Regions from separate parts of the Clostridium nitrophenolicum genome, predicted to be linked through region 1. Evidence: a T-box and tRNA genes for the amino acid it is inferred to sense, from the RefSeq annotation. Region 1 holds a T-box; the other regions hold tRNA genes.

Region 1 (4,026 bases):
AGTAGTTGGATTTAGTATATCATCTACTAGTTTGTTAAGGAAAAATTTAAATGTCATGATTGAGAATGTAGTAAGTTTTAATTCAGTTATGGTTACTACTGAAACATTTAAAGGAAAATTTCTAGAATTTAAAGATATTAAAGGAATGGATATTAAAGACAGAAGAGGCAATATAATAGGAATGATTGAAGATATTTTATTCGATGAAGATTCTTTTATCATAGGAGCAGTAATAATATCTACAGGTTTTATTACAAATTTTATCTCAGGCAAAAAAATAATATTAATAAATAATTTAGTGCTAGGAGAAAAAAATATGCTTTATAACGAAAGAAATGCAAACCTCAATTTTACAAGTTTACCGCATAAATTGTTTATGGAAGATGATGTGAATGAAAAAAATAGAAAGAAAGATACTTTTTAAATACATAATACTCCTTGTAGGTATACTGTTAATAATATTTCTATGTCTTAAAAACTCTGTCATTAGAGAGGTTCTATATTTACTATTTATATCATTTATAATTGCATATACTGTAAGGCCATTGCAAAAAAAGATGCAGCAATATGGAATGAGTAGGAGAACAACAGCATTGGTATTGATATGCGTACTAATACTAATAGTTATAGCTGCAGTTACATTATTAATACCATCAATATTTAAGGAAAGTTTAAATATAAATACAACCTTTGATAATATTCAAAGACTCGTAGATAAATTCTATTCTAAACTAAAACCATTAAGCAACAATAAAACGATGTATATTATAATTGATAAGTTACATAATAGAATAAACAACCAGACAATAGGATTTTTTACAAATATATTTGAATCTGCACTAAACATCGGTCAAAATATTGTTACTATAGCTGTAGTACCTATAATATCATACTACTTTTTATCAGATGGGCATAGTATAGGAAATAGAATATTAAACTTTTTTCCAATTAAAAGCAGAACGATGGTAAGAAAGATAGGCTGTGATATAGATAAAATACTTGGAAGATATATTGTAAGTCAATTACTTTTATGTTTACTTATTGGAGTAGCGACCTTCATAATTCTTATTTTTTTAAAAGTAGATTTTCCAGTAATTTTATCTATATTGAACGCATTTTTCAATATAGTTCCATATTTTGGGCCAATATTTGGAGCAATTCCTGCAATATTTATCGCATTAGTGGATTCTCCGGAAAAGGCACTATATACATGTATATGGTTATACCTTCTGCAGCAGATTGAAGGAAATATAATTTCTCCAAAGATAACTGGTGATAGTATTAGTATGCATCCTCTAATAGTAATATTACTACTTATAATAGGGGGAAAGGCTGCAGGCTTTTTAGGAATGATACTGGCAATTCCAATTGGAGTTATAATAAAAATAGTATATGAAGATTTAAACTACTATTTATTTTAGAATTTTTGTAAAAGCATTAAATATATTTTTATTTTTATTTAGTATTAACTATAAACAAATATTGACACAGATTATATTTTTATTTATAATTTGTATCATAATTAGATATCAAGACAATGATTGGAAGGAGTAAATATACTCTGTTACACAAAGAGAGGAAGTGCTTGGTGAAAACTTCTTGTAACATATGTTGAAGCAGTCCAGGAGTCATATTATTTAAAGAGATCAGCTTATATGTAAAACAAATTATTGTTAGCATAAATTAGAAGTACTAGTAAAGCTGAGAATTAGGGTGGTACCACGGAATAAACTTTCGTCCCTTACGGGATGAGGGTTTTTTTTATTAAACAAATAAATTTAAGTTACAAAGGAGAGATGACAATGGAAAAGTTAGGCTTAAATCAAATTAGAGAGATGTATTTAAGCTTTTTTGAGAGCAAAGGTCATTTAAGACTACCGAGTTATTCACTTATACCTAAGAATGATAAGAGTTTACTACTAATAAATGCAGGTATGGCACCTTTAAAGCCATATTTTACAGGTATGCAGACTCCACCAAGAACTAGAATTACTACTTCTCAAAAATGCATAAGAACTGGGGACATAGAAAATGTAGGAAAAACTTCTAGACACGGAACGTTCTTTGAGATGCTTGGTAACTTCTCATTTGGAGATTATTTTAAGGAAGAGATTATTCCATGGGCATGGGAGTTTACAACAGAAGTTTTAAAGCTGCCTAAAGATAAATTGTATGTAACTATTTATTTAGATGACGATGAGTCTTTTGACATATGGACTAATAAAACAGATATTGATCCTTCAAGAATATTTAGGTTAGGAAAAGATGATAACTTTTGGGAGTTAGGTATTGGACCTTGTGGACCTTGTTCAGAAATACACTTTGACAGAGGAGAAGGAAAATTAAATAGTGCAGAGGAATTTGTTAAAGCCTCAGATGAAGATAGGGTAATTGAGTTTTGGAATCTTGTATTTACACAGTTTGATAAGGATGAAGCAGGAAATTATAATAGACTTGCAAAGCCCAATATAGATACAGGAATGGGACTTGAGAGAATTGCCGTAATAATGCAAGGTAAAAATAACATATTTGAAGTTGATACTTTGAGAGCAATACTTGATGAAATAAGTAAAATGGCAGATGTAGAATACGGAAAAGATGAAAAAACTGATATTTCCATGAGAGTTATAACTGACCATATTAGAAGTGTAACCTTTATGACTAGTGATGGGATTTTACCATCTAATGAAGGAAGAGGATATGTTCTTAGAAGGCTTTTAAGAAGAGCTGCAAAACACGGAAAATCCTTAGGAATAAATGAAGGATTTTTGTATAAGCTAACAGATGTAGTTATAGATAGTTCAAGTGGAAATTATGCAGAGCTTAAAGAGAAAAGAGACTATATAAAGAAGGTTATAAAATTAGAAGAAGAAAGATTCGATGAAACTATAGATAGTGGAATGCATATAGTAAATGAATACATAGAAGATCTTCAAAATAGTAGTGCATTTGTACTATCAGGGGAAAGGGCTTTCAAACTATATGATACCTATGGATTTCCTATAGAGCTTACTCAAGAGATACTTGAAGAAAAAGGTATGACAGTAGATCTAGATGGTTTTGATAGAGAAATGCAAAACCAAAGAGAAAGAGCAAGAGCAGCTAGAGAAGAGACTAACTACATGGGGGCTAAAGACACAATATTAAACAAAATTCCTTTAGAAATAGAAACTGAATTTAATGGCTATGATACTCTAGAATTAAATTCAAAGGTAAAAGTTTTAATAAAAGGAGAGGAATTTGTAAATCAGCTTTGTGAAGGTGAAAAAGGAATTATAGTCACTGAAGAAACTCCTTTTTATGCAGAAATGGGAGGTCAAGTAGGTGATAAGGGAATAATGTTCGCAGGATCCTTTAAAGCAGAAGTTTTAGATTGTAAAAAGAATGTTGCTGGAAAAGTATTGCATTTTGTTAAAGTAGTTTCAGGAAACATCAGTGTAGATGAAGAAACTACACTAAGTGTAAATGCAGAAAGAAGAAACAATATAAGAAGAAACCATACAGCTACTCATATTCTAAATGAAGCATTAAGAAAAGTTTTAGGAGAGCATGTGCATCAATCAGGTTCATATGTTGATAATGAAAGGCTAAGATTTGATTTTAATCACTTTGAGGCTGCAAGTGCTGAGGAACTTAAAAAGATAGAAAATCTAGTCAATGAAAATATTATGAAAGTCCTAAATGTTGAAACTCAAGTTATGACTTTAGAAGAAGCTAGAGAAAGTGGAGCAATTGCTTTATTTGATGGAAAATATAAAGATGAAGTAAGAGTAGTTGTAGTGGGGAATTTTAGTAAGGAATTGTGTGGAGGAACTCACGTAGGAAACTCAGGAGAAATCGGTTTATTTAAAATAGTATCAGAAGCTGGTGTTGCGGCTGGAATAAGAAGAATTGAAGCAGTTACAGGGCCTACAGCTCTTGCACTTGTTGAAGAAAAAAATAATCTTTTGAAAGAAATTGCAAATAGATTAAAGTGTGGAGAAAAAGAAGTTCTGCATAGATTAGATGTACAGTTTGCTGAGCTAA
Region 2 (4,026 bases), 1.8 Mb from region 1:
TAATAAATATATTTTTGTTTAGTAAACAAATTACTTCTATATAGATAAATAAATTCGAAGCTTAACTTACATGTAGTAGTTTCAGTAGATTATCATGGGATTAAATTTTATTACTTTCTAAATTAGGGGAGAGTACTACGGATAAGCTAATCAGGAAATTAGTCTACTTATTATCTGTATTCATAGCTGCATTCCTTCTGTACATTTAAGCAGACATAAAAAATCTGTGATTTTGATATGGTCGCTTACACAGAGTGCTGATTTAGTGATAGTCACTTACATAGAGTTCTAATTTAGACAAAGTTGTTTGTCTACAAGTGAATGAAAAATTGTGTTTCTATAGAGCAGGGGTGAAGATAAATATATATAGAGTAGTGCATAGATTAATTTTAAGATGCTATATAGATGTAGGAAAAAATGAAGTGATCTAAAATTTATAAAATAGATAAAGAGTTCGTTGACAGAATAATAAAATTAGCTAAGTAAGGCTTTACAAGATTTAAGAGCAAACTTATCCTAGTGTATCAGTATATGAAAAATCAAAAAAATAGTAGATATGATTAGAATAAAAAAGATAAAGTCGGATAAATAAGAGTATATTAGATTCATAAGCAATGTTTTGTGATAGAATAACACATGTCGTCGAGAGATGATAAAAACTTAATGAAATCAACAAAAGAAAAATGTTGACAAGAATTAAGTTGTATGATATTCTAATAAAACCAAAATATTTGGTCTTTGAAAATTAAACAGAGGTTAAAAGTTATTTAAACTTTTATTAAGTAAACTAAACCAGCAATTCTTTTGAACTACTTGTTAGTAGTCAAAAACAACAGTAATGAGCATTCAAACTTTTAAATTGAGAGTTTGATCCTGGCTCAGGACGAACGCTGGCGGCGTGCCTAACACATGCAAGTCGAGCGATGAAGCCCTTCGGGGTGGATTAGCGGCGGACGGGTGAGTAACACGTGGGTAACCTGCCTCAAAGAGGGGGATAGCCTCCCGAAAGGGAGATTAATACCGCATAACATTAGTTTTCCGCATGGAGAACTAATTAAAGGAGCAATCCGCTTTGAGATGGACCCGCGGCGCATTAGCTAGTTGGTGAGGTAAAGGCTCACCAAGGCGACGATGCGTAGCCGACCTGAGAGGGTGATCGGCCACATTGGAACTGAGACACGGTCCAGACTCCTACGGGAGGCAGCAGTGGGGAATATTGCACAATGGGCGAAAGCCTGATGCAGCAACGCCGCGTGAGTGATGAAGGCCTTCGGGTTGTAAAGCTCTGTCTTTTGGGACGATAATGACGGTACCAAAGGAGGAAGCCACGGCTAACTACGTGCCAGCAGCCGCGGTAATACGTAGGTGGCGAGCGTTGTCCGGATTTACTGGGCGTAAAGGATGCGTAGGCGGATTTTTAAGTGAGATGTGAAATACCCGGGCTTAACTTGGGTGCTGCATTTCAAACTGGAAGTCTAGAGTGCGGGAGAGGAGAGTGGAATTCCTAGTGTAGCGGTGAAATGCGTAGAGATTAGGAAGAACACCAGTGGCGAAGGCGACTCTCTGGACCGTAACTGACGCTGAGGCATGAAAGCGTGGGTAGCAAACAGGATTAGATACCCTGGTAGTCCACGCCGTAAACGATGAGTACTAGGTGTAGGAGGTATCGACCCCTTCTGTGCCGCAGTTAACACAATAAGTACTCCGCCTGGGAAGTACGATCGCAAGATTAAAACTCAAAGGAATTGACGGGGGCCCGCACAAGCAGCGGAGCATGTGGTTTAATTCGAAGCAACGCGAAGAACCTTACCTAGACTTGACATCTCCTGAATTACTCGTAATGGAGGAAGCCCTTCGGGGCAGGAAGACAGGTGGTGCATGGTTGTCGTCAGCTCGTGTCGTGAGATGTTAGGTTAAGTCCTGCAACGAGCGCAACCCTTATCATTAGTTGCTACCATTAAGTTGAGCACTCTAGTGAGACTGCCCGGGTTAACCGGGAGGAAGGTGGGGATGACGTCAAATCATCATGCCCCTTATGTCTAGGGCTACACACGTGCTACAATGGGTAATACAAAGAGAAGCAATACAGTGATGTGGAGCAAAACTATAAAATTACCCTCAGTTCGGATTGTAGGCTGAAACTCGCCTACATGAAGCTGGAGTTGCTAGTAATCGCGAATCAGCATGTCGCGGTGAATACGTTCCCGGGCCTTGTACACACCGCCCGTCACACCATGAGAGCTGGCAACACCCGAAGTCCGTAGTCTAACCGTAAGGAAGACGCGGCCGAAGGTGGGGTTAGTGATTGGGGTGAAGTCGTAACAAGGTAGCCGTAGGAGAACCTGCGGCTGGATCACCTCCTTTCTAAGGAGTCGACAAGATAGGTAATTCTATCTTGAAGGTTTGTTTACACTCTGTTTAATTTTGAGAGACTAAATGTTTCTTAAATATGGGGGTATAGCTCAGCTGGGAGAGCACCTGCCTTGCACGCAGGGGGTCAAGGGTTCGAATCCCTTTATCTCCACCATACGGGCTTATAGCTCAGCTGGTTAGAGCGCACGCCTGATAAGCGTGAGGTCGATGGTTCGAGTCCATTTAAGCCCACCAATTGTTCTTTGAAAATTGCACAGTGATATTAAATAAAAGTAAAGCTGAAGGTAAAACTACTTATTATATAAGTAAGTAACCTTTGTAGATTTAAGAATTAATATAAATTAATAGTAGCGAGCAGAACAAGGAAGCGACTGAATGAGGAGCAGAGTTTACTTTAAGGTAAATGAGCACCGCAATGAAGGAAGCTGACGCAGTAATGCGAAGGTAATATTAATTTAGATGGTCAAGCTACAAAGGGCGCATGGTGAATGCCTTGGCACCAGTAGTCGAAGAAGGACGTGATAAGCTGCGATAAGCTTCGGGTAGGCGCAAATAGCCTGTGATCCGAAGATTTCCGAATGGGGCAACCCACACTACTAACGTAGTGTACTGTAAACTGAATTCATAGGTTTATAGGGATATACCCGGGGAACTGAAACATCTAAGTACCCGGAGGAAGAGAAAGAAAAATCGATTTCCTAAGTAGCGGCGAGCGAAAGGGAAAGAGCCCAAACCAGGAACTTGTTCCTGGGGTTGAGGACAGATCATAAACGGAGAGGTATCTTAATTGAAGAGAGCTGGAAGGCTCCGCCGTAGAAGGTAACAGCCCTGTAAGTGAAAAGAGAAGACTCTAGATCTGCTCCAGAGTACCACGAGACACGTGAAACCTTGTGGGAAGCAGGGAGGACCACCTCCCAAGGCTAAATACTAACTGGTGACCGATAGTGAAGCAGTACCGTGAGGGAAAGGTGAAAAGAACCCCGGGAGGGGAGTGAAATAGAACCTGAAACCGTGTGTCCACAACCGGTCAAAGCACTTTTACGTGCGATGACGTGCTTTTTGTAGAACGAGCCAGCGAGTTACGATATGTAGCAAGGTTAAGCACTTAAGGTGCGCAGCCGAAGGGAAACCGAGTCTGAATAGGGCAATAAGTTGCATGTCGTAGACCCGAAACCGGGTGACCTATCCATGGACAGGTTGAAGCGGAAGTAAAATTCCGTGGAGGACCGAACCACGTTGGTGTTGAAAAACCATGGGATGAGCTGTGGATAGCGGAGAAATTCCAATCGAACTCGGAGATAGCTGGTTCTCCTCGAAATAGCTTTAGGGCTAGCGTTGAGAATGAGTAATGGAGGTAGAGCACTGAATGGGCTAGGGGCTGACAACAGTTACTGAACCCTATCAAACTCCGAATGCCATATACTTGAATCTCAGCAGTCAGACTACGAATGATAAGATCCGTGGTCAAAAGGGAAACAGCCCAGATCATCAGCTAAGGTCCCAAAGTGTAAGTTAAGTGGAAAAGGATGTGGGATTTCTAAGACAACTAGGATGTTGGCTTAGAAGCAGCCACTCATTCAAAGAGTGCGTAATAGCTCACTAGTCGAGAGATCCTGCGCCGAAGATGTCCGGGGCTAAAACTTACCACCGAAG
Region 3 (4,026 bases), 1.2 Mb from region 1:
TTGGTTTCTATCAATTTTCTTTGCTTAGTTATAAATCTACAAAGGTATTTGTATACCTTCAGCTTTACTTTTATTAATATCACTGTGCAATTTTCAAAGAACAATTGGTGGGCTTAAATGGACTCGAACCATCGACCTCACGCTTATCAGGCGTGCGCTCTAACCAGCTGAGCTATAAGCCCTTATAAGAGTTATTATCTCATTGATAATCCCTCAAGATTAAACAGAGTGTAAACAAACCTTCAAAGTAGAATTACCTACTTTGTCGACTCCTTAGAAAGGAGGTGATCCAGCCGCAGGTTCTCCTACGGCTACCTTGTTACGACTTCACCCCAATCACTAACCCCACCTTCGGCCGCGTCTTCCTTACGGTTAGACTACGGACTTCGGGTGTTGCCAGCTCTCATGGTGTGACGGGCGGTGTGTACAAGGCCCGGGAACGTATTCACCGCGACATGCTGATTCGCGATTACTAGCAACTCCAGCTTCATGTAGGCGAGTTTCAGCCTACAATCCGAACTGAGGGTAATTTTATAGTTTTGCTCCACATCACTGTATCGCTTCTCTTTGTATTACCCATTGTAGCACGTGTGTAGCCCTAGACATAAGGGGCATGATGATTTGACGTCATCCCCACCTTCCTCCCGGTTAACCCGGGCAGTCTCACTAGAGTGCTCAACTTAATGGTAGCAACTAATGATAAGGGTTGCGCTCGTTGCAGGACTTAACCTAACATCTCACGACACGAGCTGACGACAACCATGCACCACCTGTCTTCCTGCCCCGAAGGGCTTCCTCCATTACGAGTAATTCAGGAGATGTCAAGTCTAGGTAAGGTTCTTCGCGTTGCTTCGAATTAAACCACATGCTCCGCTGCTTGTGCGGGCCCCCGTCAATTCCTTTGAGTTTTAATCTTGCGATCGTACTTCCCAGGCGGAGTACTTATTGTGTTAACTGCGGCACAGAAGGGGTCGATACCTCCTACACCTAGTACTCATCGTTTACGGCGTGGACTACCAGGGTATCTAATCCTGTTTGCTACCCACGCTTTCATGCCTCAGCGTCAGTTACGGTCCAGAGAGTCGCCTTCGCCACTGGTGTTCTTCCTAATCTCTACGCATTTCACCGCTACACTAGGAATTCCACTCTCCTCTCCCGCACTCTAGACTTCCAGTTTGAAATGCAGCACCCAAGTTAAGCCCGGGTATTTCACATCTCACTTAAAAATCCGCCTACGCATCCTTTACGCCCAGTAAATCCGGACAACGCTCGCCACCTACGTATTACCGCGGCTGCTGGCACGTAGTTAGCCGTGGCTTCCTCCTTTGGTACCGTCATTATCGTCCCAAAAGACAGAGCTTTACAACCCGAAGGCCTTCATCACTCACGCGGCGTTGCTGCATCAGGCTTTCGCCCATTGTGCAATATTCCCCACTGCTGCCTCCCGTAGGAGTCTGGACCGTGTCTCAGTTCCAATGTGGCCGATCACCCTCTCAGGTCGGCTACGCATCGTCGCCTTGGTGAGCCTTTACCTCACCAACTAGCTAATGCGCCGCGGGTCCATCTCAAAGCGGATTACTCCTTTAATTAGTTCTCCATGCGAAAAACTAATGTTATGCGGTATTAATCTCCCTTTCGGGAGGCTATCCCCCTCTTTGAGGCAGGTTACCCACGTGTTACTCACCCGTCCGCCGCTAATCCACCCCGAAGGGTTTCATCGCTCGACTTGCATGTGTTAGGCACGCCGCCAGCGTTCGTCCTGAGCCAGGATCAAACTCTCAATTTAAAAGTTTGAATGCTCATTACTGTTGTTTTTGACTACTAACAAGTAGTTCAAAAGAATTGCTGGTTTAGTTTACTTAATAAAAATCATCTTGATTTTTAACCTCTGTTTAATTTTCAAGGATCATGTCGTTCTCTTAACGACCTTTTAAAGTTTATCATAAGCTAGGAGCCTTGTCAATACTTTTTTTATTATTAATACTTGTATTGTTGTCTCTCAGCGACTTTTACATAATATCACGATAAGTAGTTCTATGTCAATAACATTTTTCAAAAAACTATATTTCATAAGATGGTTTCTTTATACAAATCTATACATACAAAATATACAACTAATATAATGCTTATGCAATTTAAATATGACAATCATATATTTACTTATTTACTATATAGATATACTCTTAATAAATATACTTCCTACCTATATTTATAGAAAAATAAATGTACGTTAATTTAACTGATAGCATTAAATACATAAAAAAAAGAGTGATAAACATCACTCTTTTTTATGGTGGAGATAAAGAGATTCGAACTCTTGACCCTCTGCGTGCAAGGCAGATGCTCTCCCAACTGAGCTATACCCCCATAAATGGTGGACCTTCAGGGACTCGAACCCCGGACCAACCGGTTATGAGCCGGTTGCTCTAACCAACTGAGCTAAAGATCCATATCTGACCTGGCGACGACCTACTCTTCCACAGGGTCTCCCCTGCAGTACCATCGGCACTATGAAGCTTAACCGTCGTGTTCGGAATGGGAACGGGTGTTACCTTCACGTCATAATCACCAGATATTACTCATCACAGTTTTATATTATACTGGATTCGCTTAGGTTTGTCAACACTTTTTTAGTGTTTATCAAACTTTTTTGAGAACATTGAGTAATTTACACATTTGTTCTCTGAAAATTGCACAGTGAATGTATTTGGTCAAGCCCTCGACCTATTAGTATCAGTCAGCTGAACATGTTACCATGCTTACACCTCTGACCTATCAACCTTGTGTTCTTCAAGGGGTCTTACTAGCTTACGCTATGGGAAATCTAATCTTGAGGTGGGCTTCACGCTTAGATGCTTTCAGCGTTTATCCCGTCCCGACATAGCTACCCAGCTGTGCTCCTGGCGGAACAACTGGTGCACCAGAGGTCAGTCCATCCCGGTCCTCTCGTACTAAGGACAGCTCCTCTCAAATTTCCTACGCCCGCGACGGATAGGGACCGAACTGTCTCACGACGTTCTGAACCCAGCTCGCGTGCCGCTTTAATGGGCGAACAGCCCAACCCTTGGGACCTACTTCAGCCCCAGGATGCGACGAGCCGACATCGAGGTGCCAAACCTCCCCGTCGATGTGGACTCTTGGGGGAGATCAGCCTGTTATCCCCGAGGTAGCTTTTATCCGTTGAGCGATGGCCCTCCCACGAGGAACCACCGGATCACTAAGCCCGACTTTCGTCCCTGCTCCACTTGTATGTGTCGCAGTCAGGCTCCCTTCTGCCTTTGCACTCTACGAACGATTTCCAACCGTTCTGAGGGAACCTTTGGGCGCCTCCGTTACTTTTTAGGAGGCGACCGCCCCAGTCAAACTGCCCACCTAACAATGTCCCGTGACCAGATTCATGGCCGCCGGTTAGAATCCCAGTACTGTCAGGGTGGTATCCCAAGGATGACTCCACAAAGGCTGACGCCCTTGTTTCTCAGTCTCCCACCTATCCTGTACAGACAATACCGAAACTCAATGCTAAGCTACAGTAAAGCTCTACGGGGTCTTTCCGTCCAATCGCGGGTAGCAAGCATCTTCACTTGCACTACAATTTCGCCGGATTTGTTGTCGAGACAGTGCCCAAGTCATTACGCCATTCGTGCGGGTCGGAACTTACCCGACAAGGAATTTCGCTACCTTAGGACCGTTATAGTTACGGCCGCCGTTTACTGGGGCTTAAGTTCACACCTTCGCTTGCGCTAAGTGTTCCCCTTAACCTTCCAGCACCGGGCAGGCGTCAGCCCCTATACATCAGCTTTCGCTTTAGCAGAGACCTGTGTTTTTGCTAAACAGTTGCTTGGGCCTATTCTCTGCGACCTACTTGCGTAGGCACCCCTTATCGCTAACTTACGGGGTCAATTTGCCGAGTTCCTTGACAACAATTCTTCCGCTGGTCTTAGGATTCTCTCCTCACCTACCTGTGTCGGTTTGCGGTACGGGCACCAACTTCCTCCATAGAGACTTTTCTTGGCAGCGTGGAATCAG

Evidence for each region. A T-box is a leader RNA that pairs with one kind of tRNA and senses whether it is charged. The one in region 1 lies ahead of alaS (alanine--tRNA ligase), so its partner is inferred to be a tRNA-Ala.
Region 2: it has a tRNA-Ala gene. The T-box ahead of alaS (alanine--tRNA ligase) is inferred to sense a tRNA for this amino acid. The anticodon was not compared.
Region 3: it has a tRNA-Ala gene. The T-box ahead of alaS (alanine--tRNA ligase) is inferred to sense a tRNA for this amino acid. The anticodon was not compared.

Annotation. Positions count from the first base shown of each region.
Region 1 covers NZ_AP042469.1:4,259,838-4,263,863, reverse strand. Annotated here, with positions in the region: gene ACZ5N4_RS20185 (PRC-barrel domain-containing protein) at 1-424, shown strand, start outside; gene ACZ5N4_RS20180 (AI-2E family transporter) at 393-1,421, shown strand; T-box leader at 1,529-1,745, shown strand; gene alaS (alanine--tRNA ligase) at 1,803-4,026, shown strand, end outside.
Region 2 covers NZ_AP042469.1:331,637-335,662, forward strand. Annotated here, with positions in the region: rRNA gene ACZ5N4_RS01540 (16S ribosomal RNA) at 856-2,364, shown strand; tRNA gene ACZ5N4_RS01545 (tRNA-Ala) at 2,452-2,527, shown strand; tRNA gene ACZ5N4_RS01550 (tRNA-Ile) at 2,531-2,607, shown strand; rRNA gene ACZ5N4_RS01555 (23S ribosomal RNA) at 2,835-4,026, shown strand, end outside.
Region 3 covers NZ_AP042469.1:5,428,470-5,432,495, forward strand. Annotated here, with positions in the region: tRNA gene ACZ5N4_RS25755 (tRNA-Ile) at 106-182, opposite strand; rRNA gene ACZ5N4_RS25760 (16S ribosomal RNA) at 278-1,786, opposite strand; tRNA gene ACZ5N4_RS25765 (tRNA-Ala) at 2,292-2,367, opposite strand; tRNA gene ACZ5N4_RS25770 (tRNA-Ile) at 2,373-2,449, opposite strand; rRNA gene rrf (5S ribosomal RNA) at 2,457-2,573, opposite strand; rRNA gene ACZ5N4_RS25780 (23S ribosomal RNA) at 2,708-4,026, opposite strand, start outside.